Regions from separate parts of the Cohnella abietis genome, predicted to be linked through region 1. Evidence: predicted binding sites of a transcription regulator. Region 1 holds the regulator's gene; the other holds the start of a gene.
What was found. The regulator Rex, encoded in region 1, represses fermentation and respiration genes when NADH is low (regulators of the CRP and FNR family bind a similar motif). The targets are predictions, from matches to a motif close to TTGTGAAATATTTCACAA.
Positions count from the first base shown of each region.

Region 2: KCTCHS21_RS10905 (cytochrome ubiquinol oxidase subunit I) is a predicted target of Rex. The motif match lies at 4,304-4,321, and genes of this name have one in related genera.

Region 1 covers NZ_AP019400.1:3,033,231-3,049,097, reverse strand. The annotation lists gene KCTCHS21_RS13035 (AAA family ATPase) at 1-983, opposite strand, end outside; gene KCTCHS21_RS13030 (hypothetical protein) at 976-1,515, opposite strand; gene KCTCHS21_RS13025 (cell wall elongation regulator TseB-like domain-containing protein) at 1,989-2,522, opposite strand; gene KCTCHS21_RS13020 (amidohydrolase) at 2,519-3,823, opposite strand; gene KCTCHS21_RS13015 (redox-sensing transcriptional repressor Rex) at 3,820-4,476, opposite strand; gene dinG (ATP-dependent DNA helicase DinG) at 4,473-7,361, opposite strand; gene KCTCHS21_RS13005 (hypothetical protein) at 7,415-8,056, opposite strand; gene panD (aspartate 1-decarboxylase) at 8,126-8,509, opposite strand; gene panC (pantoate--beta-alanine ligase) at 8,494-9,402, opposite strand; gene panB (3-methyl-2-oxobutanoate hydroxymethyltransferase) at 9,399-10,262, opposite strand; gene KCTCHS21_RS12985 (biotin--[acetyl-CoA-carboxylase] ligase) at 10,542-11,510, opposite strand; gene KCTCHS21_RS12980 (CCA tRNA nucleotidyltransferase) at 11,520-12,818, opposite strand; gene bshA (N-acetyl-alpha-D-glucosaminyl L-malate synthase BshA) at 12,860-14,023, opposite strand; gene bshB1 (bacillithiol biosynthesis deacetylase BshB1) at 14,116-14,826, opposite strand; gene KCTCHS21_RS12965 (methylglyoxal synthase) at 14,823-15,245, opposite strand; gene dapB (4-hydroxy-tetrahydrodipicolinate reductase) at 15,280-15,867, opposite strand, start outside.
Region 2 covers NZ_AP019400.1:2,589,830-2,605,696, forward strand. The annotation lists gene KCTCHS21_RS10870 (manganese efflux pump) at 1-128, opposite strand, end outside; gene KCTCHS21_RS10875 (tautomerase family protein) at 533-991, shown strand; gene KCTCHS21_RS10880 (TetR/AcrR family transcriptional regulator) at 1,092-1,670, opposite strand; gene KCTCHS21_RS10885 (winged helix-turn-helix transcriptional regulator) at 1,944-2,297, shown strand; gene KCTCHS21_RS10890 (NAD(P)H-dependent oxidoreductase) at 2,479-3,006, shown strand; gene KCTCHS21_RS10895 (SCO family protein) at 3,082-3,660, opposite strand; gene KCTCHS21_RS10900 (c-type cytochrome) at 3,750-4,112, opposite strand; gene KCTCHS21_RS10905 (cytochrome ubiquinol oxidase subunit I) at 4,343-5,746, shown strand; gene cydB (cytochrome d ubiquinol oxidase subunit II) at 5,733-6,746, shown strand; gene cydD (thiol reductant ABC exporter subunit CydD) at 6,746-8,509, shown strand; gene cydC (thiol reductant ABC exporter subunit CydC) at 8,490-10,232, shown strand; gene KCTCHS21_RS10925 (response regulator) at 10,298-10,948, shown strand; gene KCTCHS21_RS10930 (hypothetical protein) at 11,599-12,135, shown strand; gene KCTCHS21_RS10935 (LysR family transcriptional regulator) at 12,200-13,099, opposite strand; gene KCTCHS21_RS10940 (MDR family MFS transporter) at 13,302-14,711, shown strand; gene KCTCHS21_RS10945 (CynX/NimT family MFS transporter) at 14,756-15,867, opposite strand, start outside.

The DNA.
Region 1 (15,867 bases):
GTTTCTCTGTCCATTCTTTCACCCATCATAACTTTGTCAATCGCTTGGGTAAGATGAACGGTCATCAGCTTATCTGACTCCTCACGCATTGCATAGATCGCTGCTTCGTTCATGACGCTTTCCAGCTGTGCTCCAGAAAAACCAAAGGTTTCTTCCGCTACCTTGCCGAGCGACACTTCTTCATCCATCGGTTTATTACGTGCGTGCAGCTTCAGAATGTGCTCCCTACCCGTCTTATCCGGAAGATCTACCTGAATCTGGCGATCGAATCTACCTGGGCGAAGTAAAGCAGGATCAAGCAATTCTTTACGGTTCGTCGCAGCAATCAGAAGTACACGAATACTTTCTTCCCCCTGAACACCATCCATCTCGGTAAGCAATTGATTAAGGGTTTGATCATATTCTCTATGCTGCCCGCCGTCTCTTTTGCCACCAATGCCATCAATCTCATCAATAAACACAATTGCACTATCTCTCTTCAGCTTAATCGCTTGCTGGCGAGCTTCCTTGAACAAATCGCGGATTCTTCCAGCACCGACCCCAACATACATCTCGACAAACTCACTCCCCGATGCCGCAATAAATGCGGAACGAGTATGATTGGCTGCAGCTTTAGCAAGTAAAGTTTTGCCTGTCCCTGGAGGACCCGTCAACAGGATACCCTTGAGAGGACGAATACCGAGCTGTTGTATCTTGTCACGATTGACTAGAAAATCCAATGCCTCCGTCAGCTCTCGTTTCGGCTGGTCCTGACCACCAATATCCTCGAAGGTTAGAAATTCAGGCTTCCGTGCGGTTACCTTCTTACCAGCTGTCCCCATCGCTAGACCACCTTTGGATCTAGACAATACGATGACTGCTGCGAACATTAATAAACCCATAACCATAATAGCTGGAGATATACCAACGTATAGCAAGAAAATAAACAAAACTACTGCAGTACCTATACCGATCTCTTTTCCAAAGGAGCTTAGCTTACGCATTAGACCACACCCCTAACATCGCAGGCTGGCGAGGTAAAATAACGTATTTCGCCGCGTTACCATCCCTCATTGAAATATAGACATTCGTTTCATCCATATCTGTGTGTACGGTAATTCCTGCAAATTGCTCGGATAAGCTCTCCATCGTATTTCTAATGCCTGAGTATTTATGGTTTTCCATCGCTTCAGCAACATCGAACAAGGCGTAGCTCCATGCTTTTTCAAGCCGCACACTTTCCTTATCCGTTGCAGTCGCCGCTAATTCCAGCTTTTTGCTTCCAATCTCACTCGCTCCATCTTTTTTTATTAGACGATATACTTCTCCAAGATCAGCATCTGGAGCCAGTTTAACTTTCACTGTAACAAGTCCATTGGACATCTCGACCTTAGCAGTTTCTACACCAGCAACTGAATTGGCAACCTTGTCTAAAGGCTTCTCAACGCCATAATGTCTGTAAGCAAACCATCCTCCGAACAGAATGACGGCCGCTAATGCCACAGTTATTGTAATAGGTATTATTCGTATTTTCATTATGCTAAACCCCTCCTACAAATAGTTATCTGTTTAGTTAGGATTGAATGTTTCAATGAGGTACAGCTAATAGTATATCAGGATTTGATATACTAATCGTTAGATGATCAATGGTAAAACAACAAAAAAACGCCTATTTAGGCGCTGTCGGGAAAATCTCAACAACCATTATTACGCACTTCGCAGCTCTTGTTCTCCATGAGGTCGAACCGTGCCACAGCTATAAGCGGTCTATCAAGATTCTTCTATTTTTACGAGCCCTGCTGCTTTCCGGACTTACTGAGTGAACTACACATACCTGTCTGCCAACACATATGTGTAGTTCACTCAGTAAGTTAAATTTGGAGGACTAACGTCAAACGGCTCATACTTTCCATTCGATATAAAAAAGCAGCCCATAAGTTCATCACTTATGGGCCAGCCGTTATTATGTCTATTTAGCTTAATGCAGCGGAATGTTTATGTTTTGCTTACTAACTCGAGAGAACATAGGTTTTAAGCTTTGATCCTGTTTTGAAGGAGTAAAAATCAATCGATTGATGCCGCTGATTGTTCTGCTCTGCCTCATTCCAGTAACGAATTTCCCACACAGGCCCGTTCTGAAACCAACCCGGAATGATGCGAATCGGCATTAATCCATTGTGCTCCTGCGAGAACTTTGCAATCATCTGCTGCTCAGACATGTTGTCGCTGACCTTTTCTTTAATGGTCTCAGCCTCGCGCTCCCATACCATCCATTCCTGCTCCTCAGCATCTTTTCCATTTACAACCCATACCGTCTCATCCCAAGTGTGAATTACCGCATTGGAGACTTCGACTAGCCCTGCTTGCTCTTTGGCGATTCGTATGGCGTTGTTCTCGGCATTACGATGATCAGTATCCGCGGAACGAACGTACAGAACGAAGGTAACGATAACAAAAACAACAAAACCAGCCAATATGACTAGCCATCTTCTAAGCGAAAGAGACGGTAATCTCCGTTTACCCTCACTGCGGCTCAGATTCATCCCCGAAGCCTCTGGAAACAACGTTCCGCTTCAGCGAGAATCTTCTCTTCATCGAGAGTGAGTAGCTGACCATTTTTCAACAATTGTTTGCCATTGACCCACACATGACTTACGTCCGACCCTCTAGCTGCATAAGCCAAATGTGAAACATAATCTGTGTGTGGAACAAAATGCGGCTTGCTGATGGAAAGAGCAATGAAATCTGCCTTGAGCCCCACCTTAAGCTGGCCCACGATTCCTTCTAAACCAATGGAACGAGCCCCGTATACGGTTCCCATCCGTAATGCCTCAGCCGCTGGAACAACTGTCGGATCCCCACTGACGCCTTTGTGCAGCAAAGCAGCCATAGATATTTCTTGGAACAGATCCAGATTGTTGTTACTAGCTGCACTGTCCGTACCGAGTGATACAGTCACTCCTGCCTTCATTAAATCAGGCACTCGCGCGATCCCGCTTGCAAGCTTCAAGTTGCTTACCGGGTTATGGGAGACAGCAACATTACGTTCCGCTAGCAACGCAATTTCCTCATCATTTAGATGAACGGCGTGAGCAACTAGAGTAGGACGACTAAACATACCTAAACGGTCCAAATGCTCAACCGGACGGTAGCCATAGTCTCTAACATTCTGCTCAACCTCAGCTATCGTTTCGGACATATGAGTGTGCATTGGCAAATTAAGCTCATGCGCTGCTTCTACGAATTTGACAATATAGTCGGGTGGACATGTGTAAGGAGCATGAGGTGAGATCATAACGCTAATACGTCCGTCAGCTGCGCCATGCCAGTCCTTGGCGAACTGAATAGCGTCCGCTAGCTTTGCCTTCTGGACGTCCTCAGGACATAAGCCAATTACACCACGGGTTAAGCTAGCCCGCATACCCGATTGCTCGACCACCTCGCCGACACGTTGCATATGGTCATACATATCTACAAATGTGGTGGTACCACTTTTGATCATTTCCGCCGCAGCAAGAGCTGAACCCCAATATACGTCGTCACCCGTAAATTTAGCTTCTGTTGGCCACATATGATTTTGCAGCCAATCCTGTAAAGCAAGATCGTCCGCAAGTCCGCGAAGCAAAGACATTGCAGCATGGCCGTGCGTATTAACAAGCCCAGGCATGAACAGTAGTCCCTTGCCGTCCATAATCTCAGTAGCACGAGATTTCTCTTGCTCAGGAGCGCTTCCTTCTCCAAGACCAGCAATAAGATCGCCCTCTATTGCCATCCAACCCTCGAATTGGGGCAGCTGTGCATCCATTGTTACGAATGTACCATTATTAATAAGTAAGCGCGTCATTGGCTTTCCTCTCCATTCAAAGAACCATTAATATGATCCATATAATAAGCCAAGCTAAGTAGCTCTGCAGTAAAATCAGCATGGTGAATTCTCACTCCAGGAATTGACTTCAGAACGACTGGAGCGAAGTTCAGTATCCCTCGGATACCCGCTGCCACGAATTGATCGGCTACATTCTGAGCCTCTGCAGAAGGAACCGTTATGATGCCAACTGATATATCATGTTGTTTAACTGCAGCCGATAGCTCCTGCATAGGCTGCACGGTTAATTGATTGATAAGTGTTCCCTTCTTGCTCTCATCAGCATCAAAAACAGATACAATTTTCATATTATCTTTAATGTACATATTATAGTTGCACAATGCACGACCCAAATTACCTGTCCCCACCAAAGCAACATGCATCATTTTGTCTAGCTTAAGAATTTGGCGAATCTTTTCTATTAAATAATCGACATTGTAGCCAACGCCTTTGCGTCCGAACTCTCCAAAGTAGGCTAAGTCCTTACGTATTTGTGCAGGATTTAGATCAAGCTTCTCCCCCAAATCCTGCGAGGATACTGTCTGGATGCGACTAGCACTCAGCTCGTTAAGAAATCTTAGATAGACAGGAAGTCGTCTTACGACTGCCTCGGATATTTTGTTCGGTTTCATGACAACTCTCCCTCTTCACCATCGACAATCGGATTAAGCCATGAGCTTACACGGGCAGCCATCGCCGCTGTCGGCAAATGTTCCATCTTGGGACCAGGTAAGGAATACAAGAAATATTTACCGTAATTCGTTTCTATTACTCTTGTATCATATAATATGACGATGCCTTTATCAGAAGCCGTTCTTACTAGTCGGCCAAAGCCTTGCTTAAAGCGTATAACTGCCTGAGGAAGTGATAGCTTCATGAAAGGATTTTTATTCTCAGCTTGGAGCTTCTCTGATTTGGCTTCTGCGACCGGGTGGTTCGGAGGCTGGAAGGGCAAGCGGACAATTGCAAGACAAGTCAGCGCATCTCCTGGCAAATCAATTCCTTCCCAGAAGCTACTCGTTCCTAGCAACACCGATGCTGGCTGCTTAATGAATTGCTGTGTCAAGCGGCTACGGCTGCCACTGTCCATTCCTTGTCCTAACACTTGAATCCCGCTTGACTCTAGTCGCTCCTTCAGAGGCCCATACACGGTTTTAAGCATACGATGGGAGGTAAAGAGCACAAGCATACGCCCTCCCACTGTTCGGGCCATTTCCTGAAGCGAATCGACTAACGCATTGATGAAGGTTGTTTCTCCATCGCGTCCTTTAATCGCAGGAAAATCTCTAGGGATAAGAACTAACGCCTGCTCGCGATATTTGAAAGGGGATGGAAGTAATGCCGTCTTTAATCTCCCATCCTTCTCAGCCGCATCTAGCCCAAGCTGCTCAGTGACGTAACGGAAAGACTTATCAATCGTAAGTGTAGCTGATGTCATAATGACGCTTGCTTTGCGATCGAATACACCTTCTTTAAGGAGCACGCTTACATCCGCTGGCACTCCATATATCCATACCGATCTCCCGCGATACTGAGAATGCCCCTCTACCCAATAAACGAACTCAGGCTTGCCAAGCGAGACAAAAGATTGTGTATCTGCTCGCACATTGGCCAAGTCTTTCAGCACTCCGCTTAGGTCGGTTAGCATCCCTTGCAAGCTAAGCTCATCCGCATCTTCCCGAATTTCAATCGTTAATTTCTCTAGAGGCCGGATAAAATCGGAAAGTAGCTGGATCACATTGTTCCCATCTACGGACAAGCTCTCCCACTGTGAAGGCAGCTCCGATGGCTTCAGCCTATAGGTATAATTGCCTGTTTCATCTGTAGAGGCCTGACTAGCGAGCAAATTAAACAAAGCATCCATCCATCGCTCCCATGCATCACGTATTTCATGAATTTTGGGCACGATTACCTCTAGCTTTTCTGTCCAAGCCGATGAATTGCCCGTTCCTAATGATGAAACAGTGCTAATTAACTGAGGCAATAAACCAGTACGTGCATCTTTCCAGATACGTTGAAGAGGAATAGCTAGCGTTGAATGCCCTGTTTTCTGTCCGAGATGATGGCTTGCAACCTCTTCCAGATGATGCGCTTCATCTACAATCAGTCTATCATATGCGGGTAAAAGCCGATGCTCAGCGCGTATGTCAGTGAACACCAGAGCATGATTCGTAATAATAAGATCTGCTTTACCGGCTTCGTTCCGTGCTCGATGATAGAAGCAGCGACGGAACCAAGGACAGGCACGATTCAGACAAGATGCTGCATCACTGGATACTGCATCCCATTCCTCCTTGTTCCGAGTACCGATATTGAGCTCTTCAGATTCCCCTCTTTCCGTTTCTCCAAGCCATACCGTCATTCCCCCTCGAGTAATGGCATCCTCGCGACCTAGTGCATGCTCTGGAATTTGCTGACGGCTCTCAAATTTCCTCAAGCATAAGTAGTTACTACGACCCTTGAATACCGCTGCGCGAAAAGGCATAGGAAGAACCTGCTGAAGCAAAGGCAAATCTCGTTCACGAAGCTGCTCCTGAAGCTGAATTGTATGAGTAGTGACTACGACTTTTTTGTCTTCCTTTAACCCATAATATAGTGAAGGCAACAAATAGCCTAGTGATTTCCCCGTTCCTGTTCCCGCTTCCACCAATAAATGAGAGTCCTGCTCTAATGCTCCAACAACCTCCTGGAACATAATCTCCTGACCTTCCCTTGATTCATATCCGGGAAACAGCTGCTTGAGATTATTCTGAACGATAGCTAGATATTCGTCGAATGACATATCCTTCAACAGCTTAGATGCATCCGTTGTATCTTCGCTCCGATTTGTAAGTGCATCCTCGCTCCAGTCGCCCACATTCATCGCGAATTGACGGAAGTGATGAACCCCTTCCTCTTGAATGAATGGCTGCGTTTCACGCCAAACAGCTACGTCAGCAATTAGCCAGCCTAGATCATTGCTTTCCTGATCGAACATAGCTCTAAGCCGCTGCAAAGTAAATAATGGCAACGTCCTGAGCTTGTTCAAGCACAGCAGGAATAGCTCTGCGGTTGCAACAGCATCACTGTCAGCCTGATGAGGGCGATCATGACTAATATTAAGGGTTTGTGTAAGTGATGATAATGAATAAGATGGCTGGGTGGGATACAGAAGGCGAGTAAGCTCCACTGTATCAATCATTCGTCCTGCGAATGGCAAATAGCCGCTCCGATCTAGGGCGGCTTGCAAGAAGGAAGCATCGAACTCTACGTTGTGCCCTACAAGTACAGCATCCTGAAGGAAAGGGACAACCTCATTAAGCATATCTTCAAGCTCATTAGCATTGATGACATCCTCATTGGTGATCCCCGTTAAACGCGTTATCTCAGGCGGTACCGGCCTGCTTGGACGCACATAGCTAGCATACGTTGAACAAACGGTACCCGCCTCATCAATTAGCGCGAGCCCCGTTTGTATAATTTCATCTTTATCGGACGACATGCCCGTTGTTTCAAAATCGAGCACGGCAAATTTCATTGCTGACTTCCTTTCCTTCCGGCAACCAGAACCGTATATATAACGGGCGATATCTAGACCTGAACTAAGCTTTGCAGCTCAGCACTTCCGAATTGAAGCTGCAGCTGTCCACTTCCCTGCTGGATCGATTCCAAATTCAACTGAGGATCAGTGAAGGAGGGATCGACTTCCAACGCTTTGAGAAAATAATGCTGAGCTTGATCAATATGGGCATAAATAGCTTGAATGCAGCCTAATGCATTATAAGCGATCGCTTGTAGTCTGGTCTCTTCCGATGTGGACACAATTAATTGGAAATGCCTTTGCGCTTCATTCCATTGTCTCATATGCATCCGAGACATCCCAAGAAATAATCGTACGCAAGTAAATTCAGGATATTCGGCTACCGCTTCCTCTAATTGCTCAGAAGCCTGCTTAAACATCTGCAGCTTAAAGTAACCTTGTCCTTTAATAAATGAGCCTACAAGCTTCTGTGGCGCTTTAGCCTCGGTCACGGCAGGCTGCTGCTGAAGATCCCTAAACATCCCCATCTTGTCTTCAAACTGTAGCCATGACTCAATAATATCATCACTTAGCGTTTTGAGCATGTCCCATTGCTGCTGTAGCATCTTTTTTTCATCACCGGAAGAGGTCGGAAATCGGAGTATAAGATCATCTAATACATCATTCATTGTCGCAAACAATTGTCGAATCATATTGTCCCCCCTTGTCGCAAGTGAAACTGTACTGCTCATTCTGCGTTCCAAGGAGGTGTTTCATACGTATTACAAAACGGTCGAATGCGGCTCTTCCGCCAATAATTTAACAACATGATTATTTTCATCCATGATTGCAACCTTCGGGTGATGCTGGCGAGCTTCTTCGTCAGAAAATAAACCATAATTGATAATAATGACCTGATCTCCCGGCTGCACAAGTCTGGCTGCTGCACCGTTTAGGCAAATGACACCAGACCCTCTTGGCCCTGGTATTGCATAGGTTTCAAAACGGGCCCCATTATTATTATTAACGATCTGAACCTTCTCATCAGGTAAAATATCAACCAGTTCAAGCAAGTCCTGGTCAATCGTTACACTTCCGACATAATTCAAATTCGCTTCCGTCACTGTTGCACGGTGTATTTTGGATTTCATCATTTGGCGAAACATAAACCTTCACCTACCTCCACTGGATTTAGCAGCCTATTATCGATAAGACGAGTTTTACCGAAATATACAGCTACAGCAATCAACAAATCATTGTTATTTTCATTAAGTGGTCGATCTTTATTAAGCTGACTCAAATTAGGATACGTGAGAACATCCACATAATCAATCTTAGCGAGCGGCGCTTTGCTAATTTCAGCCTTAAGTTTCGCAATTAGCTCAGACGCAGAAATTCCTGCCTGAATCCAATCTGTCGAAGCAGAAAGTGATTGAGATAAAATAAGTGCTTGGCTTCTTTGGTCCTCATCAAGATATACGTTACGGGAGCTGAGAGCCAGCCCATCCTCTTCACGTAAAATCGGACATGGAACAATTTCTACTGGTATATTAAGGTCTTGCGTCATCTGAGAAATAACAGCAAGCTGCTGGGCATCCTTCAAACCGAAATAAGCACGGTCAGGCTGCACGATGTTAAATAGCTTGGTAACAACTATAGCTACACCATCGAAGTGACCCGGTCGGCTTGCACCGCATAACCTCTCGGTAATTTCGCTGACGCTAATATGTGTTAATGCTTGGTTTGGATACATTTCACTTAAAGCAGGAATAAATATGATATTCGTGCCAGCTGTAGCAGCAACCTTAATGTCCCGCTCCTCATCTCGAGGATATTTATCCAAATCTTCATTAGGTCCAAATTGTAGCGGATTAACGAAAATACTTAGCACGGTTAGACCATTATCAGAAGCAGACTGACGTAAAAGGCTGGCATGCCCTTCATGTAGGTAGCCCATCGTTGGAACGAATCCTACCGATCGATTATCTTCGCTAAGCTTCCTGAATTCGGCAATCGCTTGCCGCAATTCGACAATCGTTCGGATAATCTTAGGTGTCATTTCCCTTCTCCTCCGTACAGCTTAGATGAAATGCTCTGGTTAGATGATTGCTCTAGAGGGAACGAGTGCTTCTCCTCTGGGAAAGCTTTTGTCCTTACCTCATCCACATACTCCGTAATTGCACTCCGAATCGTATCCCCAATATTCGCGTAGCTTTTAACCATTTTCTTATCCCGGATGCCAGAGCCATAACGAAGTATATCATGGTATACGAGCACTTGACCGTCACAGCCGCGACCTGCACCAATTCCAATTGTAGGGATACTAATCGAATGCGTCACAGCAGCCGCCAGCTCCTCTGTAACGAGCTCAAGAACAACACCGAATGCACCAGCCTGCTCTAACGCCTTAGCGTCTGACAATAGCTTCTCGGCCTCTGAGGAGGTTTTACCTTGAACCCTGTACCCCCCAATCTGATGAACAGACTGCGGAGTAAGTCCAATATGTCCAATAACGGGAATACCTGCTGAGGTCAACAATCTAATTTCATCAGCTAGCTCAGCGCCACCCTCTAGCTTTACCGCGTGGGCACCGCCCTCCTGCATAATTCTAGCTGCATTGCGGAGCGTTGCTTCCGGACCAAGCCGATAGGTTGCGAAGGGCATGTCCGTCACAATCATTGTGCCAGGTGCGCCACGCACTACAGCACGAGTATGATAAATCATATCTTCTAACGTTACAGGAACCGTCGTGTCGTATCCGAGTACCACATTGCCTAAAGAATCACCAACGAGAATAACGTCTACTCCAGCTTCCTCCGACAGCATAGCTGAGGGGTAATCGTAAGCTGTCAGCATAACAATCGGCTTATTCTGGCTCTTCATGGCTTTAAAACGTGGGAGAGTCAATGCTTGTTTCATGGAATATCCTCCTACTGATTACAGGATATAACAACAAAAAAACCCATTTTGCCCATGAGCAAAAAAGGTTGCCATTCAACATAGAACGTCCTTCACGTCCTTCTGTCTCGGTCCTTTCGGCTCAGAGCAGAATCCGCCGCGAATCATTGACGGTATTGGATTACTGTTGCTTTCTTTACTGCTTTTCATTCGCTAACATTTCATTGCTGGCAAGTGCAGTTCGCTACGAATAGCGATACCACCTTGTCAACAAATTATAACAGAAACTCCGAACAACGTCTATGAATCGATCACAGCCGAATAGATCGTTTTGAAGCTTCCATCCTCAAGCTCTATGCGCAAACCGCCCATATCATCAAGCTCTCGCGGGATTCCTTGAACCTGACCTTGGGGAGTATTTAATACGGTGTGATTATTCAGTGTAACGGAATGGGCTTCCCATAATGATCGGATAGGAGCAAAGCCTTGTTCCAAATAGAGCGCATATAATCGTTCGAATTCTTCGAGTATAACAGCGATGAGCTCACTACGATCTATTACAGCACCTGATGCCATTTTCAACGAGATTGCTTTCTCTAGCAGCTCTTCCGGGTAATCCTCAGGATCAAGGTTAACCGATATGCCCATCCCAACAATAACATAGCGCAATCTTTCATCTTCCGCAGCGGATTCCAATAAAATGCCGCTAATTTTCTTACCATTCACAAGCAAATCGTTCGGCCACTTGATTCCAATTGTAATTGGCACAAGGCGAGATATACCACGGCTTAGCGCAACAGCAGCAAGAAGAGTTAGCTGCGGAGTTAACGGAAGAGGCACAGGCGGGCGAAGGAGTAGACTCATCCATATTCCTTTTCCTTTTGGAGAGGCCCATGACCGTCCCATTCTGCCTCGACCCTTGGTCTGCTGCTCAGCGATAACCAATGTCCCTTCAGCAGCACCCTGATCTGCCAACCGACGTACTTCATCCTGAGTGGAGGGGACAACGTCAAGGAGATGCAGAGCCCGTCCGAAGCTCTTCGTGTTTAGCTTAGGAAGAAGCTCATGAACAGAAAGGTGGGAAGGCTTACCCGATAATCGATAGCCCAAACGCGGCACGGCTTCGATAATGTAACCTTCCGATGTCAGCTTCCGAATTTTTTTCCAGACAGCTGTCCGGCTTACCTGTAGCTTCTGGCTTATCTCCTCACCCGAGACATATTTACCCGCTTCGGCTTCCAATAGATTTAATAAGTTGTCCTTGCTCATCTTGTTCACCTACGATTTCAGATTTCCGACCAATGATTTGGCAGCCGATACAAGAGATTTCTTTTCATTGGTCACGCGCTCGAACGCCACTTCCTCCAACAATTGCTGAAGCAACGTTGTTATCCATGGGCCTGGGGATTTGCCTAGCAAGCTTGAAAGCTCATTACCACGTAATTTCAGCTCAGACACTGATGTGATCGGCAGCTCTTCTAACCAGCCTCTCGCTTCAAATAACGGCTCCTCGCAGGCTTCGTTCATTACTAACCAGTCCTCCGCGATGGAGCTACCGTATGCCAGTGCCAGCTTAATCCAGCCTACTCTGAGCTCATGCTCCTCAAACGCGCTCAGCTTCTCATTGAAGCCCACTACTTCAGCTATTCTCGTAGTCCTTCGACTGCTTAAATGTAAAGCGCGACAGAATTCGATACCCGTTTCTTGATCCGCACTCATTCCCGATAGCAAAGCAGCCCAACGCAAGTCCACATCAGCAATTAAGGGAAGCTGCAAGAAGTCGTTGCTTAATGACCCCACGGTCGAAAGAGACGCTTCCCATTCCCAGCTTAGCTCGTTAAACCGATAACGCTCTGCAGCGCTCAAGATAGCTTCAGGCAATTCTTCCTTCACATGGGCAAGCAATCCACTCTTAAACAAGTAATGACATGCTTGCTCAGGACCGCTGCCTGCCATCATCTTGTCCCATTCGTTACTAATACGTTCCATAGCGACATGCTTAAGCTTGGACCGCTGTTTAAGAATACCCGCCCACACTTCGGGCAGTAGCAGAAAATCAAATTCAGCAGCGAAACGAATAGCTCGCAGCATGCGTAAAGCGTCCTCACCGAAACGTTCGGACGCTTCTCCTACGCAAGCAACGACTCCCGCCCGCAATGCATCTTGCCCTCCGAAGGGATCAACGATCTCACCGTCCATCCCAACAGCCATAGCATTAAAGGTAAAGTCGCGCCGTGCTAAGTCCTCTTTAACATCTTGCACAAACAGTACTTCATCGGGTCGACGACCATCCGAGTAGCCAGTCTCTTGCCTGAAGGTTGTAACCTCGAATGATTGCCCGTCTTCTCTCACTGTCACTGTCCCATGCTTTAAGCCTGTAGGAAGAGTTTTCTCGAACAGCGAGATTACATCCTCTGGCCTCCCCGATGTGGCAATATCAATATCATTAAGGCTGCGACCTAACATCCGGTCTCTGACGCAGCCTCCGACTAAATAGGCCTTATGACCATTCTCTTCAAGCTTACAGACAATTTCCAGCCCTTTTGCCCATAAGCTTTCCTCATCTTGATTAATCATCTTACAACAACACCTTCCACTCACCCAGACTCCATGGGCTGTTACACTTGGCAAGCTGACACAGGAGTCTTAAGTGGCATTCCTAGAACACGGTAATAAATTTCTTCGTATTGTGCGGTAATGAGCTCATCGCAAAACACATGATGCGCTCTCTGTATACAAGCTTCTCTGAATTCTGCATACAGCTTATCGTTAGTCAATAATTTCAGTGCATTGTCTGCCATATCCTCGGTGTTTCCGATTGTTGATAAGAAGCCCGTTTTACCATGCTGAACAAGCTCTGGAATTCCTCCAGCGACTGAGCCGATTGTTGGGACTCCACAAGCCATCGCTTCCAAAGCAACTAACCCAAAGCTCTCCTTCTCCGAAGGAAGCAGCATCAAATCAGCAATGGAGATAACCTGAGCCACATCATCCTGTTTTCCCAAGAAATGTACCCGATGAGCTAGACCCAGGGCATTAATTTTGGTTTGAATTTTCGGCAAATCCGGTCCTTCCCCTACAAGTACAAGCTTGGAAGGTGTAACTGCATTTACTTTGGCGAAAATATCAACTACGTCCATCGTACGCTTCACTGGTCGGAAGTTGGAAATGTGCATGAGTACCTTCTCGTGAGGGTCCGCATAATCACTCCGTAAATCCTTACATTCACGAGGATAATAAATTCGTTTGTCCACAAAATTGTATGTTAAATCGATATGCTCATTTATATCTAGAAGATCACGGGTTTCTTTAATAAGATCTTGACTCACAGCAGTTACTGCATCGCTTTGACGGATACCCAATCGAATAATATCTTTAAGCGACTCATCCTGCGCTAATACAGTTATATCCGTTCCGTGAAGAGTTGTTACGACCTTCAGGTCATCTCCAGCCATTTGTTTAGCTAATATTGCACATATAGCATGCGGCACAGCGTAATGGACATGAAGTAAATCCAAATTTTGCAGTCTAGCTACTTGATTCATTTTACTTGCAAGCGACAGATCGTAGGGCGGATAGCGAAATACGTAATAATCTGAAACCTCGACTTCATGGTAGAAAATATTTCGGTGGAATTTCCCAAGGCGAAACGGCATGCTATGTGTAATAAAATGAATTTCGTGACCTTTTTCGGCAAGTAATTTTCCGAGCTCTGTCGCGACTACCCCCGAACCGCCTAGCGACGGATAACAGGTAATTCCTATTTTTAACGGACGATTCATGTCGAGTTCTCCTTTCTGCCATGCGAATGGAACGCGCGCTCTGACTGCGCATCCCAGACGCACATTTCATTGTATTCTCTAAGTAATCGACATTAGAAGTAATTAAGGGCAACTGGGCCTTTGGCAATGAAGCCTTCGGCATATTTATATTTCTTAGCCTGCCCAAGCAAACGATCTCTGGCCACGATAAGCTCTAAATAAGCTCCCGTAAGCGGCGTTTCAACCCAATCTGCTTGATTGTCAGCCGGAAGAAATTGCGAACGATAAGCCTTAAGGGCATTCATCTTAATATCATGTACATCACTTACGTCAATTAATAGCTGAGGCGTATGTGCGTCGTTGATGAAATAAAAAATGAGCTGATCAACCGTCCATGCCGGTAGCTCAGGCAAATATTTTCGCAGCTTAGCATTAAATACGGCTTCCTCAGCCATCCGACTACAAGTGATATGATCGGGATGCCTATCAATAACATAAGGAGCAAAAACAAGCCGAGGGCGATATTTGCGAATAGCCTCAACCATAAGATCCGTGTGCTGGGCAATTACCGCAAGCCGGCGGTCAGGCAGGCCAAGATTATCCCTCACAGTCAAACCAAGCACCCTCGAGGCTTCAGCAGCTTCCTTTTGCCTCGTTTCGACATCCCCATTCGAAGACATCTCAGCATAAGTCAAATCGATAATTCCTACCGATAAGCCTTCCTTAATGTGCTTAGCAATCGTTCCACCCATGCCGATTTCCGCGTCGTCTGGATGTGCAGCAAATATGAGTATGTCTAATTGCTTATGAGCAATCTTACTCATTCTTCTATCCCCGGCTTATATTTATGTACGAGCTCGCGCCAAGCAAAATCTCCGCGCTCCAACGCTTTAACAAGCAGCTCCCCTGTCGCGACATTCGTCGCCACCGGGATACCCTGTACATCACTAAGCCTTAGAAGTGCAATAATATCCGGCTCGTGCGGCTGTGCCATTAATGGATCACGGAAAAATAGGATGAGGTCCATCGTATTTTCCGCTACTCTGGCTCCAATCTGCTGGTCTCCGCCTAAAGGTCCGGACATGAAACGATGTATAGTTAAGGAAGTGCTTTCCATAATTCGAGTTCCTGTTGTTCCCGTTGCATAGAGCCTATGATGCTTAAGTACATGCTCATAGGCGATGGCGAAATTCACCATCTCATCTTTTTTTCTGTCGTGAGCGATTAGCGCGATTTCCATCATGGATGGTAATCTCCTCTCTTGAGGGAAGTTTAGTTTAATCTAAGAAGTGCTCGAATCCATAAACCATGCCTGTTACGCTCATGATTTTTTTGATTGCAGTATTAACACCAGGCATATAGCCAGCACGATCGAAGGAATCGTGACGTATTTTGAGAGTTTGTCCAAACGCACCGAACACAACCTCCTGTTGGGCAAACACTCCAGGGAGCCGAACGCTATGTATGCGGAATCCGTCGTAATAGCCACCTCTAGCGCCTTCAATGACTTCCTCTTCATTCGGGTTTCCTTGACGAAGCTCCTGTCTTGCTTGTGATATTAATTCCGCCGTTTTTATTGATGTACCTGACGGAGCATCTAATTTTTGGTCACCATGGTATTCAATGATTTCCACATGGGGAAAATACTTGGCAGCCATCGCAGAAAATTTCATCATAAGGATGGCCCCGATGGAAAAGTTAGGAGCGATCAGCCCACCGATTCCTTTATCTCGACAGATTTTGTCTAGTTCTACGATTTGCTCCGGTGTAAAGCCGGTTGTTCCAATTACAGGACGCACACCATAGGCAAGTGCCGTTTCGGTATTGGGCATCGCAGACTTAGGATTCGTGAAATCAACAAGGAC
Region 2 (15,867 bases), 440 kb from region 1:
ATTACCGAAATCAACATGTTTGAATAATGACTGATGCGGATATTACGTATGCCATAAGACAATCCTACACCCAAATTATCAATGCTCGATGAAAATGTTAAAGCTGCAATAATAAGCCATGATGCCATAATACTCAACACCTCCAAAGTTTTAATTTATCTCAAAGCATTATATTAGGTATGTTGAAGAAAGTGCTTGCCCTTAACTAATTTTGTTGAAAAAAATGAAACATTCGAATTCATTCCGTTGAGGTTCTTTAAGTGGGGCACTTAATGTGTTGATATTTCATCAACGTTTTGATGAATAAATGGCACACCTCCTCAACAGTTGAATAAAGTGTTAGAAAATCTAAGACTTTCATTCAGCTTAGGGCGGAGGCCATAATATGGAGTATGTTAAAGCTTTCTTTGAATAATGGAAAAATCTAATCCTAACCCGGATTAGATTTTTTTTGCTCATTGACTATGACGACCGTCATAATATATGATTATGACGGTCATCATAATTGTGTTCAGAAAAAGGAGAATTAACTATGCCAATGATCGATGTGTACACACCAGAAAATCTCTTCCCTGCAGATGCAGAAAAGGAATTAGGAACAGCTTTGGCTCATGCCGTTCTTAGGGCAGAAGGCGTTGCTTCACCTAGTCCATTTCATCTGGACAATACAGCAGTTTTTATTCATCGGCTTAAAGCAACGGACATTCATACTGGAAGTACAAACTCAGCGAATAATGTACGAATACAAATTATTACACCACCTGGTGCACTTAATCGGGAGGGACAGAAGCAAATTACGAAGGAAGCGACAGAAATTGTCGCGCGGATTTCTGGTGATGAGACGCTTTTCAAGCGTACCTGGGTCATACTTACCGAAGCTTCCGAAGGTGGGTGGGGATTGCAGGGAACCGCTTTTGGGGTTGAAGAATTTAGTGCGCTGGCCGCTCGTGCAGCCGCTGCTAAGGCGGCACAAGAAGCCATAAAGGAGTAAGGGATTCAAATAAAATATCGTGGCCTGTAAAACTGCGTGTTCCTTTATGGAACTGTAGAGATTACAGGCTATGTTTCTTTTAGAGCAGGAGAGACCTACATTATTTGGTTTCCTGATGTGGGTTAGATACGCTCTTTATCATTATAAGTAATTGCTCCGCTACCATATCGAACGTATCGAACGATTTTTGCGCTCGACTGATGGCTACTGCGCCCTCGCAGGAAGCGATAATGACATTCGCTAGCCCCTTTGCTTTTGCTAGGTCCAGACCACCAGCATTAAGCAGTGCGGTTAAATGGTCACTCCATTGCTGGAACACAGCTGCGGCTTGTTCCAACAAGTCTGACGAGTCCGATTCTACAGTCACCGCAAGCACAGAGCAGCCCATTTCAAAATTAGAGTGACTTAACAGCATTCTCCATAGCGAGATGAACTTCTCAGCGACGATTTCAGCGGGTTGACCTTCAAGGGTGTTTAGAAAGCTTATAGCACGTTTTCCAGCTAGTTCAACTGCTTCTTTGACAAGCTGATCTTTACCTTCAGGAAAGTGGTGGTAGATTGAACCTCTAGGTGCTCCAGTGGCTTTCATAATTTCAGTAAATGAGGCGGCATGCACCCCTCGTTGGCCGAGGAGCTTTACGGCACCTTCGATCATTAGCTCTCGAGATTTTAGAGTCATATTTACACCTTCCTATTGCCTAAGCGCATCTGGCTTACAAGATTCTATAGTAACGATTGTACATTTCAAATATGCAAACGTACAGATAAAAGCTCGTAAATTTGCTCTCGTGGCAGTTTGCGAGTTTTTTATATGTAATTGCAATCTCTACGCTACCTATCTCCAAACTAGGCTGTTCGCTTTACTTCTCAGCTGTTGGATTGTAGAATTCAATTAATCATATGTAAATTATGCGCATTTACTTCATATACTTACCAAAAAGGGAGTGTACTTGTGAACACCGAGAATTGCGTTACAACTGACCTGAATCTTAAAAACACAGGCTTTGGATACACTTTATCACTAATAGGTGGTAAATATAAAATAGTTATTATTTATTGGTTAGCGGAACATAAAGTTATGCGGCACAATGAGCTCAAAAGATGTATAGGAACGATTTCATTCAAAACGTTAAGCATTATGCTCAAAGAACTTGAAGCTGACGGTATCATTCACCGTGAGGAGTATCCGCAAATTCCTCCCAAGGTGGAATATTCATTGTCTGAAAGGGGACGCTCCCTTGTCCCTGTACTCGATATGATGTGTCAGTGGGGAGAAAATAATCGTCCAGTCCTCGCGTTTAAGTAACCTTTTATTTATATTGACTCACCTATGCGACCCCGAGCAGGTCGCTTTTTTTATTCTCATATCATCAATAACACTCTCTTATACGTTCATTACTTACCTAAATGTGCGTACTTACTTAATTAAAGTTTGTAATATATACTCGATCTCAGAAGAAAAATAGATAAAGAGAGTGGTTGATTCCATGAAAACATTAATCGTTGCTGCACATCCAACTATAGAAAGTTCATTTATTCACAAAAGATGGTTGGAAGAGCTGAGGAAGTATCCGGAAGAGTTTACGGTTCATGAGTTATATAAAGAATATCCTGATGAAAAGATCGATGTTAAGAGGGAACAAGAGCTGGTCGATGCTCATGATCATTTAATTTTACAGTTCCCCATTTTCTGGTTTAATTCCCCACCGTTTCTTAAGAAATGGTTAGACGATGTATTTTTAAGTGGATGGGCTTTCGGTAAGGGTGGAGACAAGCTAAAGGATAAGAAAATCAGTTTTGCTGTTTCTGCTGGCATTAAATCCGAAGATTTTTCTTCCACGGGCAAATATAAGTACACTTTAGAGGAGATATTACGTCCTTTTGAAGTGACTTGCCATTATATTGAAGCAGACTATAGACCGTTCTATGCATTCTATGGAGCGGAGCATAATCCATCAGTTGAAGAAGTTGGCGTAAGTGCTGAAGAATATGTTCAGTTTGTTAGATCTTTGTGATTTCCTGCTTGAGTGAAAATTAAACCTCCAAACATCCATTTTCTTAGTGGGTTTGGAGGTTTTTTTACTTGTCTCTTATGAGTTTTCGTTTTTCTTTTCTGAGAGAAGGGAAACAATATCAGCCATGATCACTTCATTGTTCATTTCATCGCCCATACTGTAAACTTTGCGCACTTTTTGCTCAGAATCAATCAAATTAAGCGAAGTAACGGTATGTACGAATTGACCATCGCCCATATTTTGAACCATAACACCGTATTGCTTGGCAATCTCCTTCGTCGCTTCTTCTTCTCCCCGAAGCACATGCCAGCCGGACATATCCATTTTCATCCTATCCGCGTACTTCTTCAACATTTCAGGTGTATCCTGCTTAGGATCGAAGGTGATTGCGACGAACTGTACTTCATTCCCAAACAAACCTTGCTCCTTTAATTGCTCCTGAAGCTGCACCATTTTATACGTCGTTAGAGGACAGATATCGGGACAGCTTGTAAACATAAACTCCATCAGAACGATTTTGCCCTTGTTATCGCTTGCGTTCACCTGCTGGCCGTCCAAATTCGTTAATGCAAATTCAGGTGCAGACTGTACTACTGGTAACGCGGTTTCTCTATCCTTTGAGCTGTACAAGAAATAAACAATTAGCACTAACATAAGGACAGACAGCAGTAATGGAAAAAAATAGCTCTTTAATTTTGTGCTCAGTGAAGGGCACCTCCTGAATCCATTTCCTTGGTAGGACGTTATTGATGAGATGCTAGCCAGGTTGTGACTGTAATAAGCTCATCCTCAGATAGACGTTTCTCAAAAGAAGGCATTCCTCTTCTACCATTTTTAATCGTTTTGAAAAGCTGCTCTTTCGTCAGAGATGACCCGATGTGGGCTAGCTCAGGTCCGATTGCGCCTTGCAATTCGGCTCCGTGGCATGAAATACACATGCTTTGATAAATCTGTTCGGAAGTCGCGGCATCCACTGCTCGCTCTGGAACGGTAAATGCAGTGCCTTCTTTAGCCTGCTCTTCCTTGTCTGGCAATCCTGTCAACAATAAATAGACTCCAAATATACACGCACAGGCAACCAATCCGGACATCATCCACTTCGACATGTTGTTCCTCCTCACAATTAATTTCATCCTCCATATTAACAAGGGATAATTCCACTCGCTATAGCTCTTAAGAGTCAGACCCGTAGAAATCACATTCACATAGTTGTCATTCGTATGCCACGGATCGGACACGTTAATGACTCGTTGGAGTCATTATTCCCGAAAGGGACTTAGATATAATAATGGCATGAATGTGATTAATTTCACATTAAGAAAGAAGGGATAACGCAATGGATATTGTTGATTTGGCCAGACTCCAATTTGCTCTTACCACCGTTTTACACTTTGTATTTGTTCCTATTTCGATTGGTTTATCGCTGCTTATTGCCATTATGGAAACCTTGTATGTAGTTAAAAAGAATGAGCTGTACAAAAAAATGGCGAGGTTCTGGGGGAATTTTCTCCTTATTAATTTTGCTGTAGGAATCGTAACCGGCATTTTACAGGAATTTCAATTCGGAATGAACTGGTCCGATTTCTCCAGATTTGTCGGAGATGTGTTTGGAGCACCATTGGCTATTGAAGCGCTGCTGGCTTTTTTCCTAGAATCTACTTTTATTGGTTTATGGGTCTTCGGTTGGGAACGATTGTCGAAAAGGGTGCATCTCGCGTGTATGTGGCTAGTATCTATCGGTACGATGCTGTCTGCCCTCTGGATTCTGGCAGCCAACTCGTTCATGCAGCGACCTGTTGGATATGTAATCAATAACGGTCGGGCCGAGATGACGGATATTATGGCATTGCTTACGAATGGGCAGCTGCTATGGGAATTTCCACATACATTGTTTGCAGCATTTGCAACAGGTGCTTTTCTGGTCACAGGAATCAGTGCATGGAAGCTGGTGCGTAAGCAGGAAGTCGCATTTTTCACTTCCTCCTTCAAGATCGGTATAACGGTTGCGCTAATTTCCTCGCTTGCAATTGCGCAGTTTGGGCATGGGCAGGCGCAGTACTTGGTGGAAACGCAGCCGATGAAGATGGCGGCTAGTGAAGGTTTATGGGAAACAAGCGATGATCCAGCTGCATGGACGGTAATTGCCTCAATTAATCCTGAGGATCAGACCAACAGCTATGAATTAAAGATTCCATATATTCTAAGCTTCTTATCTTATAGCAAGTTTTCGGGAGCTGTGCCTGGTATGAAGGATTTGCAGGCAGAATACGAGCAGACATATGGACCGGGCAACTACATTCCACCTGTACGGACGACATTTTGGAGCTTCCGCATTATGATCGCAAGCGGAAGTATGATGATTGTGTTGGGGCTGTACGGTGCATATTTGGCAATCCGTCGAAAGCTCGGAAATCCGAACAAGCTGTTTATGCGACTTATGTTTGCAGCCATTGCTCTGCCGTTCATCGGCAATACGGCAGGATGGGTGATGACGGAAGTGGGACGACAGCCATGGACGGTATTTGGTTTGCTGCGTACGGAGGATTCCGTATCTCTGAATGTGTCTTCAGGGCAGCTGTTGTTTTCAGTCATTTCGTTCACAACGGTCTATCTTCTACTGCTCTGCCTGACAGCATATTTATTCGCTCGTGTTGCCCGTAAAGGTACGATTGAAGAACATCAAGAGCGGGATAAAGACGATCCGTTCGATCAAGGAGATGATTCCATTGCCCTTAAATGAACTGTGGTTTGTGCTGATTGCAGTATTGTTCACCGGTTTTTTCTTTCTGGAAGGGTTTGATTTTGGCGTAGGCATGGCTACCCTTTTACTCCCGCGGAGCGATGGGGAGAAGCGAATCCTGATCAATTCGATTGGTCCATTCTGGGATGCTAATGAGGTATGGCTTATTACAGCGGCAGGTGCGATGTTCGCCGCATTCCCGCATTGGTATGCGACCTTGTTTAGCGGATACTATGTCCTGCTTACCTTCCTATTACTAGCCCTCATTTTTCGTGGAGTGGCCTTTGAATTCCGGGGTAAAGTGGATAAGCAAAGCTGGCGGAAAATGTGGGATGCGGCTATTGTGATCGGGAGCGCCGTGCCTCCATTGTTGTTTGGCTTATTGTTTGCCAGCATGATCAAAGGTGTCCCAATCGGACCCGATATGGAGATGACAGCTGGCTTTACTGATATTGTAAATGGTTATTCGATTGCAGGAGGTGTGACCTTGGTAGGGCTTTGTTTGCTACATGGGTTCACCTTTATCACCCTGAGGGTCGAAGGAGAAATGCGCGTGCAAGCTCGGAGATGGGCTGAAAGGCTTTTACCCATCGTAGCGGGACTCCTGGCTTTATTTACAGGATGGACATTTGTAGTAACGGACCTATTCGAGCATCGTGGCAATATGCTTCTTCCTTTGGTCATCCTCGGTTCGATTGTTTGTGTGCTGGCTGCTATCTTTCTCAGAAAAGGCAGGGAAGGATGGGCTTTCGGCATGACAGGCTCGCTTATTGTTCTCACCTTTGTATCGATGTTCGTTGGCTTGGCTCCGAGATTGATGGTGAGCTCGATTCAAAGTGCTTATGCTTTAACGATTCAGAATGCTGCTTCAAGCGAATATACGCTCAAAGTCATGACGGTAGTTGCAGCAGCGCTACTGCCGTTCGTACTGGCCTACCAGGCATGGAGCTATTTTATCTTTCATAAACGAATTACTAACAAGGATCATCTGGAATACTGATGGACAAAAACTGGTTTCAACTAAAGGGATTCCGTCCCGCTATGCTGCTACTGAGCGGGATGTCTCTCCTTCAGGGAGTGCTGATTGCTTTACAGGCGGTATTGCTGGCCCGGGCTATTGCCTTGTTATTCGAAGGAAAGGCTGTCCATCAATCTTACGATTTCCTTGCCTTGTTCTTACTAGCATTTGGAGCGAGACATACCGTAGTTTGGTTGCAGCGCAAAATTGCCGGTCGTTTCGCAGAAACAGAAAGCATATCGGCAAGGCAGCTACTGGTGGAACAACTGTTCGAACGTGGACCGACCTTTGCTGCTAAGGAAGGAAGCGGAAAGCTAGTTACGCTGGCTCTGGAAGGCATCGACCGATTTCGCAGCTATCTTGAACTGTCAATTCCTCGAACATTGGATATGCTGTTCGTCACATTAATTCTCCTAGTCGTCGTGTATTGTCTTGACGTTGTATCAGGGTTGATTTTGACCGTTGCTATGCCTGTACTGATCGGTTTTTTTATTCTACTTGGCTTGGCAGCCAGAAAAAAGGCGGACAAGCAGTGGCAATCCTACCGTATGCTTTCGCAGCATTTTGTGGATTCCTTGCGCGGACTGGAAACGCTGAAATTTCTAGGGCGTAGCCGTGCGCATGGGAAAACGGTGGAGCAGGTTGCAGATCGTTACCGCATCTCTACAATGCGCACGTTGCGGGTCGCATTCTTGTCTTCTCTCTCACTCGATATGTTCAGCATGCTATCCATAGCATCTGTGGCAGTTGGCTTAGGGCTTCGGCTAATTAACGGCGGGATTGGGCTGGAGGCTGCGTTGGTTGTTTTACTTCTAGCACCAGAATATTTTCTTCCCGTAAGGATGCTTGGGACTGACTATCATGCTTCCCTTGATGGGAAGGAGGCGTGGGACACAATTCGTAAGGTAAGCAGTGAACAACCAGTTCCTGAGTCTCAGGAAACGGAGAGTTATAAGTGTTCGGAGATAGGCTCTGATATTCGCTTAGTACCTATAGAATTGTCCCGTGTGCAGGTGAATGGCGAGGATGGGAAACAGTTGCTCAAAAATATATCGGTGCAACTCAAACCGCATCATAACCTTATCGGCATTGTTGGCGCAAGCGGAGCAGGGAAATCGACGTTGCTTGGTGTACTGGGCGGATTTATTAGACCCGACAGGGGCGAACTTAACCTCGATGCCGTACGAATAGAAGAAAGTAATCAAACAAAAATTCAGCAGCAGATCGCGTATATTCCGCAGCATCCGTATCTTTTTAGTTCGACTCTGTTGGAAAATGTCCGGTTTTATGAACCGGATGCTACGGAGGCGGAGGCAGTTCTGGCTATTGAAATGGCAGGATTAAGCGAGGTTGTAAGGGACCTTCCGCATGGCATCTTTGAAAGGATAGGAGAAGGAGGTCGGGCGCTTAGTGGCGGACAAGCTCAGCGAGTCGCTTTAGCTCGTGCGCTTCTAGGCAAACGGCCGATTATGCTACTGGACGAGCCAACCGCACATCTCGATATTGAGACGGAATGGGAATTAAAGCAAACGATACAGTCGATCTGGCGCGACAAGAGAGTATTTTTGGCGACCCATCGGTTGCATTGGATGAAGGAAATGGATGTCATTTGGGTTCTGCACGAGGGCTGTCTTGTGGAGGTCGGGACGCATGAGGAGCTTGTTGCTCAAAAAGGCGTATACAATGAGCTTTTAATGGCAGGCAGCGGGGGAAGGGGAGGCAATTATGCTGGATACGAGGAATAAAGGTTGGATTGCGCCCTACTGCAGGAAGTATGCCGGGCTTCTCGGAGCTGCAGCATTGCTAGGGATAGCTGCTGTGTTAAGTGCGGCTGCGCTGCTGTTCACATCTGGCTATTTGATCTCTCGATCCGCGTTACGACCGGAAAATGTGCTGATGGTCTATGTCCCGATCGTGCTTGTACGGGCGTTCGGATTCGGAAAAGCTGCCTTGCAGTATGCAGAACGATTGGTTGGGCATCACGCCGTTCTGCGGATTTTGTCGACGATGCGTGCAAGATTATATCGCCAGCTTGAGCCTCAAGCGCTGTGGCTGAGAAGCCGGTTTCGAAGTGGGGATCTGCTGGGGCTTGTAGCCGAGGATATCGAACAATTACAGAACGTGTACCTTCGGATCGTATTGCCTGCCGTGTCTGCGCTGTTTGTTTATGCGTTAAGTATTACTCTATTAGTAAGAATAGATGCTACGTTTGCCGGGTTGATGGCGCTCTATGCAGGATTTTGGCTATTTGTCGTCCCGATCATATCTTTACGGATTTCTGCTTCAAGGAGACGTCACTTCAAACTACTGAAGAAAAGCCATTATCAAGAGCTAACGGATGCGATCTTCGGCTTGGAGGATTGGGTGCTAAGCGGTCGGCTCGGAAAATGGTTAGAAAATTATCGACAACAGCAGGCTGTGACCGCGCAAATCGAAAAAAAGCTGCGCCGCAGAGAGTGGCGTATGCAATGGTTCTCGCGCTGTGCTACAGGAGGAGCAGTCGTTATGCTGGTGATTTGGGCCGGAGGGCTTGCAGATCAAGGTAGAATCGACGTTACCTGGATTGCGGCGCTTGGGCTGGTAGCTTTTCCACTAATGGAGTCGATCGTCCGCGTAACAGAGGTAATGAACAGAATACCGGATTACGAGGATTCCATTGAAAGGCTCAATGAGATCGGGGATATTGTGGAACCGCAGCAAGCAGCTTCGAGTCAGTGTTTGGAAGCTGCTGCGCTAATGCTAGAGAAGCCCCCCATCGATTTAAAGATGGATTCCGTTAATTTTAGTTATCCTGGGGCCCTGAATCCGGCCGTTCATAATCTTTCCTTGCATGTTCCGCAGGGAGGCAAGCTCGCAGTACTCGGTAGAAGCGGCGCTGGAAAGTCCACGCTACTGCACTTAATTTTGGGCGAGCTGCAGCCGGATCAAGGGCAGGTGACGGTCAATGGCCAGTCTATTCAAGAGAACACCGCTCTTTTTTCGGTATTGAACCAGAAGCCCTATTTATTCAATACAACGGTAGCGAACAATATAAGGCTCGGAAGAAGCGAAGCCTCCGATGAGGAAGTCCGTTATGCGGCAGAACAGGTGGGATTGCATGCGATGATTGAATCACTGTCGGGCGGCTACGATACTCGTATGGAGGAAGCAGGCCGACGGTTCTCAGGCGGAGAGCGACAGCGTATTGCGCTGGCGCGTGTCCTTCTGCAGAACCTTCCCATTGTTGTGCTTGATGAGCCGGCTGTTGGTTTGGATCCGATTACTGAAGCCAAGCTACTGGAGACGATATTTCGTGTGCTGAAAGGAAAAACGCTTATCTGGGTTACGCATCATTTGCTTGGTGTAGAGCAAATGGATGAGATCATTTTTATGAATAAAGGTGCTGTGAGTATGCGGGGAACGCATACTGAACTGCTACGTCATCATGAAGCGTATCGGCGGCTGTATGAGCTAGATCATATTGAGTAACTATACGTGATTATGGAGTATGTTGACGTGACTTTGTTATAGATTCAAAAGGGGGACGAACTGTGATTACGTCGAGTTTCCGTGTGCTTATCGTCGATGACAATGATCAGGCGAGGGAAGGTATTCGCACCATCCTCAGCGCAGATCCAGTATTTGAAGTTGTGGCTGAAGGGAAAAGCGGGATGGAGGCTCTTGCTTTAACGGAGCAATGGATGCCGGATTTGATTTTAATGGATATTCGTATGCCTGGGATGGATGGTCTGGAAGCAACGAAACAAGTCAAAGAAAAGTACCCCTATGTGAAAATAGTGATGGTTACGGTTTCGGATGACATTGCTCATTTGTTCGAGGCACTTAAGAAAGGCGCTCAGGGGTATTTGTTGAAAAATTTGACTCCCAAGTCATGGCGCGAATATTTGAAAGCGATCGCTGTAGACGAAGCCCCCATGACAAGGGAGCTGGCTTTTCGAATTCTTAAAGAATTCTCACAAGTCGATAAACCTCCAACAGGATCTGATCCTTTAACCGCACGTGAAAGGGAGATCCTTGGTCTTGTTGCCAAGGGACTGTCAAATCGTGATATTTCTTCAGGATTGGATATATCGGAGCATACGGTAAAAAACCATTTGAAAAACATTCTACAAAAGCTTCATCTGGAAAATCGGGTGCAGCTAGCTCGCTATGCATTCGAGCATGGCTGGATGGGGAAGAAATAAAGCACTGAGGGCTACTAAGGGAGCCGCAAAAACTGGTCCACGGTCGAAATAACGCACTGAGGGCTACTAAGGGAGCCGCAAAAATTCGTCCGCGCTCGAATAACGCACTGAGGGCTACTAAGGGAGCCGCAAAAACTCGTCCTCGGTCGAATAACGCACTGAGGGCTACTAAGGGAGCCGTAAAAACTCGTCCGCGGTCGAATAACGCACTGAGGGCTACTAAGGGAGCCGCAAAAACTCGTTCGCGCTCGAATAACGCACTGAGGGCTACTAAGGAAGCCGCAAAAACTCGTCCGCGGCCGAATAACGCACTGAGGGCTACTAAGGGAGCCGCAAAAACTCGTTCGCGCTCGAATAACGCACTGAGGGCTACTAAGGGAGCCGCAAAAACTCGTCCGCGCTCGAATAACGCACTGAGGGCTACTAAGAGAAGCGAAATCGGCTACCTGCGTCGAAATAACGCACTGAGGGCTACTAAGAGAAGCGAATTCGGCCATCTGCGCCGAAATAACGCAATGGATGTGAAACAATTTTTGCATTTAATTCGTTTATTTACCAAGATAGGAAAGAGTGGGTTGGTTAAAACAGCAATCATTCGGTTGATTTTAGTTTCGTAACAACGTAATTAACTGAACAGGGGATGTTTTGAATTGAGGATTAAAGTGACATTAATTTTAATGTTGTGTCTTTCGTTCACAGCTTTAACTGCTTGCGGGAAAAGAAATACGCCTGAGAATAGTTCAATTGCTCCTGCATCACAAGACAACAGTGAAACGAGCATAATCGAGGTGAAAAAAGAAGAAATAGTAACACAACTCTACTCGATCAATCTAAAGGATTATGACAATGGAGATGTAAGCCTGATTCCTCAATATCATAGGGGAGCAATTGCGCACATAACGCAAGAAAATATTCATTCTTATCACGGAGGGCATCATCCATGGCTCGGAGATTCCGAGTCGTACATTGCAACTGAAGCTTCCAACTTGGTTCCAGACGAATACAAGAGGGAGGATGGAATAAAGATAGAATATCTTAAAGTTTTTAAAAAATCAGACACTCTCGGCATAGCAACAATCAAGTTTAATGACGATTTCTTTTATGAAGTAAAGGTTGAGAGCTCAGATCTTACTGGGGGCATCTTCATAATAACCCAAATTGACCTGCACACGTTTGTAAAGAAATAATAGCAATAAATGATTATGTTAATGATTGATGCCCCTTCACAGATCACTCTGCGGAGGGGCATTCTTAGTCAGCTAGTAAGGCAAAGCTTTTCACGATTTCTGCAAAATTCTCAACCTGTGCAGCCTCATTGCTACGAAGTCGGCAAATAGCGAATTGTATAGTAAACATCGAATCCATCAGCGGAATATAGGTGATGTCATTAGCGAACAGCTTGCTCATGCAGCTGACCACGAGGGCAATTCCAACTCCGGCAGCTACGAGACCGATTACGGCCTGGTCATTGGCGACCTCTTGTACGATATGCGGACTAAAGCCGGCTTGTCGGCACGAGAGGACGAAATAGTCGAACAGAACAGGCGAATTGTTGCGGTTTAGGATGACAAAGGGCTCATTGGCCAAATCAGACAAGATAAGCTCCTTTTTTCCAGACAGGTGATGTTGTTTGGGCAGAGCGACGACGATAGACTCTGTTGAGAAAGGAAGCCAATTCATACTCAATTCACTATGCTTATCGTTCAAATAAACGGAAAAGCCAATATCGATTTCCCCTTGCTGTAGCTTATTCTCCAGCTGGTGGGGATCCAACTCTTGTAACACGATCTCAACTTCGGGATAACGCTCGCGATAAAGGCGAACAGCACTCGGAAGAATACTGTACAGCATAATGCCGAAATAACCGATAGTAAGCCGGCCTCTTCCTCCGCATTCTGCTCGGATCGCTTCATCCACTCCTTTTTGCAAATGCTTGAATACAAGGTGAACCTGCTCTAACAAAGCCTCACCTGCCAAAGTCAATTCAACCTTGCGCGTCGTTCGCTTGAATAATCGAACGCCAAGCTCTCCCTCCAATTGGCCAATCTGATGGCTTACCGATTGCTGAGAGGCATGTAGACGCTCAGCAGCTCGGCCGAAATGCAAGTGATTGGCTACTTCTGCAAAGTATTTAAGCTGCTGAAGCTCCATATTGTTTATCTCCTCATAGGCTTGTATCGTTTATGTATTTCCGTATTATACATTTCTGATTGTTAATCGACAAATTATTAGCTCTTTTTATAGTAAATCATCCTCACCTATACTTTGTTAAGGACAACAAGATATTTCGTATAGGGGGGACAGCAAAGTGATCGCAGGAGGAAGTACACAAGCAAAAGTAGATTTAAGCGCAATAAAGAGAGGCCCTATCATAGTGGCTTTGATCATCGGTGCTTTTGTAGCGATTCTGAATGAAACGCTAATCGGCATTGCATTTCCGGATTTAATGAAGGAGTTTGGGGTAGAAACCTCAACTATTCAATGGCTGTCAACCGTCTATTTGTTGGTTATCGGCATACTAGTTCCAGTGACGGCATTGCTTCAGCAATGGTTTACGACAAGACAGATGTTTTTATCCGCGATGCTTCTATTCCTTGTTGGGACGGTTACATGTGGATTTTCTGGTTCATTTGAGCTTTTGTTAATTGGAAGAATCGTACAAGCAGCAGGAACTGGATTGTTAATTCCTGTCATGATGAACACGATTCTTATCGTGTATCCACCTAATAACCGTGGAGCGGCGATGGGGATGATTGGTCTTGTACTGATGTTTGGTCCGGCAATCGGTCCAACCTTATCTGGGCTCATTATTGATTCGTTGTCATGGCATTGGCTGTTTTTTCTCGTCATACCGTTAGTGTTGCTCTCCATTGTATTTGGTTTTATCTATTTAAGAAATGTTTCTGATATTACAAAACCAAAGGTAGATGTGCTGTCGATCATTCTATCAACCATCGGGTTTGGTGGAATTGTGTTTGGTTTCAGCAAGGCGGGTGAGGTCTCGTGGTCGGAGCAAGAGGTCATCTGGTCAATTGTCGCAGGAGGGGTGTCTATCTTACTATTCATCTGGCGCCAATTGGTTGTTAAGGAGCCGATGATGGATTTGCGGGCCTTCAAGTATCCCATGTTTGCGCTGACGATCGGGCTTATGATTGTAATGACAATGACGTTGTTCTCGACGACAATGATACTGCCCCTATATATGCAAAATGCTTTAATGATGACGGCATTCTCGGCAGGATTGACCTTAATGCCAGGAGGCATCGTTAACGGAATCATGTCTCCAGTGTCAGGCAAGCTCTTCGATAAATTTGGTCCTAGAGTGCTCATCTTACCAGGGCTCATCATAATGGCGATTGCACTCTTTTTCATTTCCGAAGTCGATCTTGATACAACGAAAGGTACATTAATTACGCTGCATGTCATTCTGATGTTCGGAATTTCAATGATTATGATGCCAGCGCAAACGACGGGATTGAATCAGCTACCCAAGAGGTTATATCCTCACGGGACGGCTATCATGAATACGATGCAGCAGGTTTCGGGCGCAATTGGAATGGCATTGTTTATTAGTATTTTTTCAAATGGGACAAAAAAATATTTGCAATCGTCTGTGGATCCTTCAGTGTTGGAGGAATCGGCGAAGGGGCTTGTATTCGGGATGCAGGGGGCTTTCCAAATTGCCTTTTACATTAGTCTCCTTGCTATAGTGCTAGGTATTTTCGTCAAGCGGACCAAAGCGCCAGAAGAAGGACGGAGTTAGGTGTTATACCCTAAAGCCGTCCGAAGGCTTGGGTGGACAAGGGGCTAGTGATCTTCTCCAATTAAACGATTACGCCCAGCAGCGACACCAAACATAAGCATCAGGATGACTATGACAAGAAGTACAATTAGTGGTACATTCCACCCGTTGGTCAAATCATGCAAATAACCGAAGAGTATGGGGCCTAACGCAGCCAGTAGATATCCTACGGATTGAGACATCCCGGATAGCTCGGCTGCGTCTTGTCCGCTTGTTGTTCGTAGTCCGAATAATATCATAGCAAGACTGAATGAACATCCTGAACCAATCCCTATTAAAATCGTCCATAGAAGAACCAGATGATTTCCGGAAAGTAGCCCTCCAATCCCAATGAAGAAAAAGAGAGACGTTATAATCATAAGAGAAATTTGATTTTTCATGCGCCCAGCTAGAATAGGTACGATGAAGGTAACTGGAAGTATAGCGAGCTGCATAAGGGAAAGTGTCCAGCCCGCTAAATCTGAGCTTATTCCTTGAGTTTTGAGAATATCTGGGAGCCATGAAATGACTACATAAAAAAGCATGGATTGAAGCCCCATAAATAGGGTCACTTGCCAAGCGAGAGAGGATTTCCACAAATTCGTACGTTTTTCATTAAGCATGGCTGTTTTCGCTTTTTGTTGCTGGCGTCCCAATTGAGGAATCCAAATGAGAAGGGCTATAACTGCCAATCCCCCCCACAGACTCAAAGCGCCCTTCCAGCCTAAACCTGGTTGATTAGCCAACGGTACACTGATTCCTGATGCAATAGCACCGCTAAGATTCATCGCGACGGAATAAAGGCCAATCATAATTCCGATTTTCAAAGGATACTTTTCTTTGATCAGGCTTGGCATCAATACATTGCAAATGGATATCGCAAGACCCAGAACGACCGTTCCGATTAGCAGTGAACCGATATTCCAAGATGAACGTAATGCAATGCCGATGACCAGCAGGAGTAGCGACCCAAATAGAACCGGTGACATTCCATATCTGCGAGCTAGCTTCGGCGCTAGCGGCGACAATAAAGCAAATGCAATTAAAGGAAGAGTGGTTATTAAGCCTGCTAATGTATTCGAAATGCCTAAATCTTCCCGAATGGTCCCTATTAAAGGACCTACCGAAGTTAAAGGGG